DNA from 2 places in the Paenibacillus sp. sgz302148 genome. Region 1 is predicted to be linked to the other one. Evidence: riboswitches for the same ligand, from Rfam matches in the RefSeq annotation. Region 1 holds a riboswitch; the other holds the start of a gene.
What was found. Region 1 has a riboswitch for ZMP and ZTP ahead of AC0LWM_RS20440 (GNAT family N-acetyltransferase). Riboswitches for the same ligand answer to the same signal wherever they lie in the genome.

Region 1 (3,409 bases):
CCTGCTCTTGCAACTGCAATACCGCCATAGAGGTAAATCCTTTTGTAAGTGAGCCGATTCGAAACTTGGTTTGCGGGGTGTTGGGTACGTCGTGCTCAAAATTGGCCATACCATATCCCTTTCGCAGCAATATCTTATTCCCTTCAGCTACCAAGACCGCCCCGTTGAAATACCCCCGGTTCGCTAGTGCGTCCATGTAATCGTTTAATTTTGCTACTGTGCGTGAAGCATTACTGGTTCTCATTTACTTTCCCCTTTCCTCTCGTGAACACTCTGCAACTGCAGCTCCAGCTTGGCAATTTCACAATATCACAGATATAGCAGTACATTTAGCGAGAAAATATTTATAATCAGATTTACCCCTTCCCTTCCTGATTAAAGCTGCCCGTAAAACAGAAAGGCGGCCGATCGTGCTGACCGGCTGCCGCGGTGTACAACTAACGTATACCGATAGTTTAAGCTTCTTTAGATATAATTACTGTTCAAGTCCTTCAAAATTGCATCGCCAATCAGACACCCATGCGGGAAGATACCCTAACCGGTGAGCTACTCTCTGTGAAGCAATGTTACTCGCGATTACGTCATAACTCGGTATTTCTCCACGTTCCAATATTTCAAAAGTCAGCCTGTTTACAAGATAACTAGCCAATCCCAAATTACGATATTGGGGTAATACTTCTATGCCAATTTGCCAAAGTTTTGTACAGGTTTTGCTTGCTCCTGCCACGCCGACAATTTCTCCATCGTGCTTTGCAAGCACAGCTAGATCAGTCTGCCAGGGAAGATTCGTATCATATATAATAGCTTCATTGAATCTTGTGACATCAAATAAACTGAACACTTCTTCCCGCTTTATCAGTTCAAATGAAAAATATTTGGGCGGTGACATTGGCTTAATTCTTTTTACATCAGGCAAAAAATGCAAGTAAAGGCCTCTGATAAATGGTAAGGAGAATACGGTATCCCTGTTTTTGCCCTGCATCTGTGTTTTGGCAATTAACAACCGCTCGGGTGTAGCCGATACTACAATTGATTTTCCCATAGACAAGATTTCGAAATAACGTGCCTTCCTTGGAAATGGTCTGCATCCTGGATTTTCTTTAGCTTCAACAAAAATAATGCTGTCCTTTTCGCCGTTCAGGTCATCGATAGAGCAATTCAGGTCAATAGCAAGTTGTGATTGCACAATGAACAGCATTTCTTTTTGTGTCATAATCATCGTTATCCTTCCTTTCGTTTCGGGGACGCAACGAAGCGCCTTTGTTCTTTTGATACTTCCAAGTTAGGTCGCATCAATAACATACAGTTCTCACCAAAAAATAAATAGACTTATGTTGAATTTTTTTATATACTATTATGTATCCATGACTTTTTTAGGGGTATCCTTTTTCATATTGATAATCAGAGCAAAGGCTGCCGGATCGCTCTGCCGGCAGCCTTTGTTTGTTGTTTTATTGAGCTAAAGTACCTGTTAGCATAAAGGACTGCCATTGGCTAGTGGCTTTTCCCGCAAGTTTTAGATAGCCAAATTTTTAGTAAACGTGACTCTATGGTATTCGCTACGAAAGAAGTCTTTTTCGTAATTGATCAGATCAAAACCTATCTTTCGGTAAAATGTTATCGTATCTTCATTTCCTACATGACCCAGTGTAAAAAGAATAATTTTATTCTCGTCCATCTCTTTAACGCTATTGCATATCACACTGATAAGAGCTTTTCCTATACCTTGACGCTGAACAGCTTTCTTAATCGCTACACCAACGATCTCATAAAGACCTACCTCGGAATTAAATAGGTACCCCGCATGACCAACGATTTCATTATCTTCATTGGATGCCACATAAAACTGGCCTTTATTGTTTTCAGTTGAAGAATTCAAGAAGTCATTCCATCGTATTGGGTATTTATCAATAATGAACTCTGGAAATTGCAGCGGGTGACTTGCCATTATTTCTATAACTTCTTCTTGATCATCCGCCTGAAAATAGCGAATATTCATTTTGTTTCCTCCTAATATGCACCTCAATTGGTGCTGTTACTCTTATAAAAATAAATAAAAGTATTCGGTCATAGACCAAATACTTTGCCCAGGCGTACGGCATATGAAATATGTGCTCCCTCGTGGTTATCCACGTTTACGCCAGTCACACATACCAAATCATTGCATTTATTATAGTCTGAAAATTGAATCAAATCAATGGCAACACAGCGGCGATCGGAACATATCGCTGCTTGGTGATTTGCTTTACTTTTTTAATTTAAGCCTTCTCTTTAATTTATGAAAAGCGGCTAGTTGTTTTATCGTTTGGAAAACTTTCGGTTCTTTACGAAATAATCCGTGGGCCGGGACGGTCGGGTTCGATTCTATAAACCACACCTTGCCTTTACGGTCAATAGCAAGATCATATCCGATTTGCCAGTCGTATCGGCTTTTACTATAGACACGGGTACATATTTTTGCTAAACGAATCAGTTCGTTTTTTTTCTCTGCAGCCCCTGATAGAGAAAGTCCTAATGACTTTCGCAAAGCCCTATCAATTGGCATAACGTAGCCTTTCCCTTTTGCAACATTGGTTATAATACTCTGAGCTCCAGCAACTTTGGCAACCATTCCTATATAGGTCCACCGTTTCGATCGATCTCTCATCATCATCAGCCGAATATCATAAGGACGGCCATTTATTCTTGCAAGATCGATTCCCTTTTGAAGGATGTGCGGACGATTTTTTAATTCCAACGTTTGAAACAGGGCTTGAACCGAATTCACACTCTGTTGCTTTCCTTTTTCCTTTACGTAATAAATCAAAGCCCCCCTCTTCCAGGCTTTAATTACCCCTGCTCCACCTCCACCTTCATCTGGTTTGATGAATATCGCAGGAAAACGATCTAAATATACTGCTAACCGAGTTTCGTTACACATTACAGTATCTGGCAAATATGCTCTTAATTGCGGCACTTTCTGAAACATACGGTGGAAATGAATCTTCCCCAAATAAACCCGCTCCTTTTTTTCCAAAGATGAACCCCCCAATAAAATATGTATGTTAGGCGGATTTTGCAAGGGCAAATTGCCTGTGCCTACATATGAAAAACGACAAGCCGACCGAATCGAAGCACATTCCGGCGTTGCGCTGAGTCCGTGTAGGTATCCGCACAGTCCGGGGCCGAGGCTGGAGCGTATGTATGTGATGAATGTTAGAACGTTCCCCCTGCGCACTTGTATGCTGCGCTGGAACCTTGGAGGTAGCGTGTGAAAAAGGTAAAATATAAAATGGGGAAATTAGGAAAGTACAATTTCATGAAGAGATATAAAATGATACGCTCATTTTTGCCAGACACTCGAAAAGCAACTTTGTCTAACATTAAAACAATGCTGAGATTGTATGGATCAGTTTACTTGAAACCAGAT
Region 2 (3,409 bases), on a different contig from region 1:
CCAAGGACATGAAGCTGTTCATGGATGAGCTCGGCATCGCCAGAGCGCATGTGATTGGGTACAGCCTTGGAGCGAGCGTGGGGATGTATTTGGCGGTGAACGATCCGGACAAAGTCGCGTCGCTGACCACGATCGGGCATAGCGGTTTTGCCGACCCGACGGGAGTGGAGGAATTCGAGCCGGAATGGCTGATCCGCCATGAGAAGCACGCCGTGATCGAATCGATGCTGGAGCGGCACGAGGAAGCGCACCGCGGCGATTGGCAGGAATTTATGCGGCAAAGCGCGCTGGATTGGCGATTGTATCCGCAGCTCACGGCCGAGCAGATCAGCGAAATCCGCTGTCCGGCTTTGTTTATGGCGGGCCAGCACGATCCCTTCGCAAGCGAGGGGAAGCTGCGGTATTTAAGCTCGCTCGTTCCGGGCTCTCGTTACGTGGTCGTGCCGAACGGCAGCCACAGGCCGCATATGCAGCGCGAAAGCCCTGTCTATGTAAACGATACGATTCTCGAGTTTTTGGCTTCGCGGCCGCGACTGCAGTGAACTACCTTCCGGTGAAGCCGCCCTCCGAATGAAGGACCTGCCCCGTAATCCATTGGGACTCGTCGCTTGCCAGGAAAGTGATCAGCTTGGCCGCGTCTTCCGGCAAGCCGATTCGCCCCATCGGGAACTGCGGAAGCAGAAACGCCTTGATGTCTTCATTCATCCAACCCGTATCTGTTGGTCCGGGATCGATGGAATTCACCGTAATGCCAAGCGGGGCCAGCCCGACGGATATCGGCTCGGTCCAGGCGATAACGGCCCCTTTGGTTGCAATATAGGCTAGATTGTTAGAATCAGGACCTTTCGAAACCAAGTTGATGATTCTTCCCACTGCCCGACCTGCAAGCTCTTCCTCGAATCTTCGGGCAAACTCCGTGCTCAACAGAATCGTTCCGCGCACATTGACGGCATAATGCTTGTCAAGCAATGCGCTATCCAGTTCACGAAAACCGCCCGGTGCGCAATAGGTCGCGTTGTTGATTAGAATTGAAGCGGGTCCGAGCGTTTGTTCGACCCGGTTCAATATGGCGGCTGGCGTATGCGGGTCCGACAAATCGGCTTCCATGCAATCCGCACGAACGCCGTAGGCTCGCAGTTCTTCTTCTAGCAGTTCGGGCCATTCGGGGTCTGCGCCGTTGCCTTCAAGCTCATCAAACATACCCCAGTGGGTAAAAAAGATATCCGCCCCGTTTCTAGCCAATGCGCGGCAAATCGCTGTACCGATTCCACCCCGGCGGCTTGCGCCGGTGACGATTGCTATTTTGCCTCGTAAATTTGTCATGGGTTCCTCCTTAGCCGAAGAGCGCGATGTCGTAAATATATACATTTTTTCAATAAACGAAGCTTATTTCAAAGTAAATATTGAATATATTGGATCTTTCATCGTCTCCCGTCATATTGAGAATTTCCACGCGATTCCGTATAATTAAACTAAATAACGACGGTGTGTGACTGGCGGAACATGGGGTAACCATGAGGGAGCACATCCAATATCGAGCCGTACGCCTGGGCAGAGGTAGGGGGAAAATCACCCCTGCCTCTTTATGTTTTTACGACCGATTCTCGATGAAGAAGGAGATGGATGACATGAAAACAGAACAGCTAATTTTGGACGGCACCCGGGTAGCGCAGCAGATCAAGGATGAATTGGCGGTGAGAGTGGGGAAGCTGGCGGAGCAAGGGGTAACGCCGTGTCTGGCGACGATTCTCGTCGGTGAAGATCCTGCTTCCGAAACTTATGTGCGGATGAAAGGAAATGCGTGCAGGCGGCTCGGCATCGACTCCAGGCGGATTCACCTCGAGCAGGGCACCACGACGGAGCAGCTTATCGCGGTCATTCGCGAGCTGAATGAAGATCCGCAGGTTCACGGCATCCTGCTGCAACACCCGGTTCCCGAGCATATCGATGAACGGGCAGCATTCGAAGCGATAGCCATCGATAAAGACGTCGACGGCGTAACGATGCTGGGTTTTGCTCAAAATACTTTTGGTGTCGCCGCTTATCCTTCCTGCACACCTGCCGCGATTATCGCGATTCTGGATTATTACAACATCCCGATTGCGGGCAAACATGCCGTCGTCGTCGGACGGAGCCCGATTCTCGGCAAACCCGTATCGATGATGCTGCTGAACCGCAATGCAACCGTCACGATTTGCCACTCCCGAACGGCCAATCTGGATCAAGTTGTCGACACCGGCGATATTGTCGTGGCAGCTGTCGGCAAGCCGAAGCTCATACAAGGGAGCTGGCTCCGTGAAGGTGCCGTCGTCATGGACGCGGGCTACAACGAGGGCAACATCGGCGATGTCGATTACGAAGCATGCCTTGCGCGGGCGAGTGCGATTACTCCGGTGCCTGCGGGCGTAGGGCCGGTGACGATTGCCACCCTGCTAAAGCATACGGTGGACGCGGCGGAGAAATCGGTCATCAGTCGAACGAAACAATAACGTTAATGAACAAAAGCCGGCTCGAAAAAGAGCCGGTTTTTTGTTGGCAATATAGACACCTTCCGGCAGCGTGTATTTGGGCCTTATACAGTATAAATAATTTAGGATGTTAAAAAAGTCCGCACGCGATACTTAATAGAGCCACGGTTGTTCGAAGCATGCCCGAGTTTCCGAATCAATAGGGATCCGCAGTTGTTTAGAAATCTCCGTCATGACTTCCCGGCAGAAAAAGTAGCTTGTATCCAGCACCACTTCGTCATTTTCGAACTCAACGATTTGCGCGCTCCACAGTGTTTCTTGGTTGTCTCGCTCAGCGATAAGGATGACTGCGGGTTTTTCCCATAAAAGAAATAATTGCGCGCGGAAAGATTCAGGATATTCCGACCAAATCATCGAGTGCTTAATGTGATCCCAGCCCCGACCCATTCCTGTATTGAGAATGCGGATTTCGGCATGCTCCGCGTATAGATTCTTCAATGTCTTCGTATCTCTCTGATGAAATGCTTCCACATAGCGGGTCAGAATTGGTGATACAATATTTATTGCAGTTGTATTTTGGGGGACCTCTTTCGGTTCATTAACGTAACGCAATGCTCTGAGCTTGGCTCTGCCTCTCGCCAATAATGCATGTACGGCGCCTTCCGTAGTCATTAACATTTCCGCGACTTCGCTTCCGGAAAAATCAAAAACTTCTATCAGCAACATAACAACAACTTGCCGCGAGGGAAGGTATTTTATAAGTATCTCCATGGCTTCAAGTACTTGCAGACGATAATCCTGGTTTTCCTCAATCGGTGTACTTGCATCCACCAGAGAGTCGCCAAAAATCAATCGATTTTTCCTTTGCCGGTCAATCCAAGTATTCGTTGCGATTCGGAACAGATACGATTTTGGCATGACTTGCTGTCGAATCTGGCCCA

Region 2: another riboswitch for ZMP and ZTP. It lies ahead of AC0LWM_RS22620 (bifunctional 5,10-methylenetetrahydrofolate dehydrogenase/5,10-methenyltetrahydrofolate cyclohydrolase); the one in region 1 lies ahead of AC0LWM_RS20440 (GNAT family N-acetyltransferase).

What each region holds. Positions count from the first base shown of each region.
Region 1 is NZ_JBVYOJ010000014.1:4,111-7,519, forward strand. Features, by position in the region: gene AC0LWM_RS20430 (serine hydrolase domain-containing protein) at 1-244, opposite strand, end outside; gene AC0LWM_RS20435 (GNAT family N-acetyltransferase) at 476-1,219, opposite strand; gene AC0LWM_RS20440 (GNAT family N-acetyltransferase) at 1,517-1,999, opposite strand; ZMP/ZTP riboswitch at 2,079-2,158, opposite strand; gene AC0LWM_RS20445 (YheC/YheD family protein) at 2,246-3,016, opposite strand; gene AC0LWM_RS20450 (YheC/YheD family protein) at 3,251-3,409, shown strand, end outside.
Region 2 is NZ_JBVYOJ010000016.1:83,467-86,875, forward strand. Features, by position in the region: gene AC0LWM_RS22610 (alpha/beta fold hydrolase) at 1-542, shown strand, start outside; gene AC0LWM_RS22615 (SDR family oxidoreductase) at 544-1,323, opposite strand; ZMP/ZTP riboswitch at 1,480-1,560, shown strand; gene AC0LWM_RS22620 (bifunctional 5,10-methylenetetrahydrofolate dehydrogenase/5,10-methenyltetrahydrofolate cyclohydrolase) at 1,629-2,489, shown strand; gene AC0LWM_RS22625 (RNA polymerase sigma factor) at 2,622-3,409, opposite strand, start outside.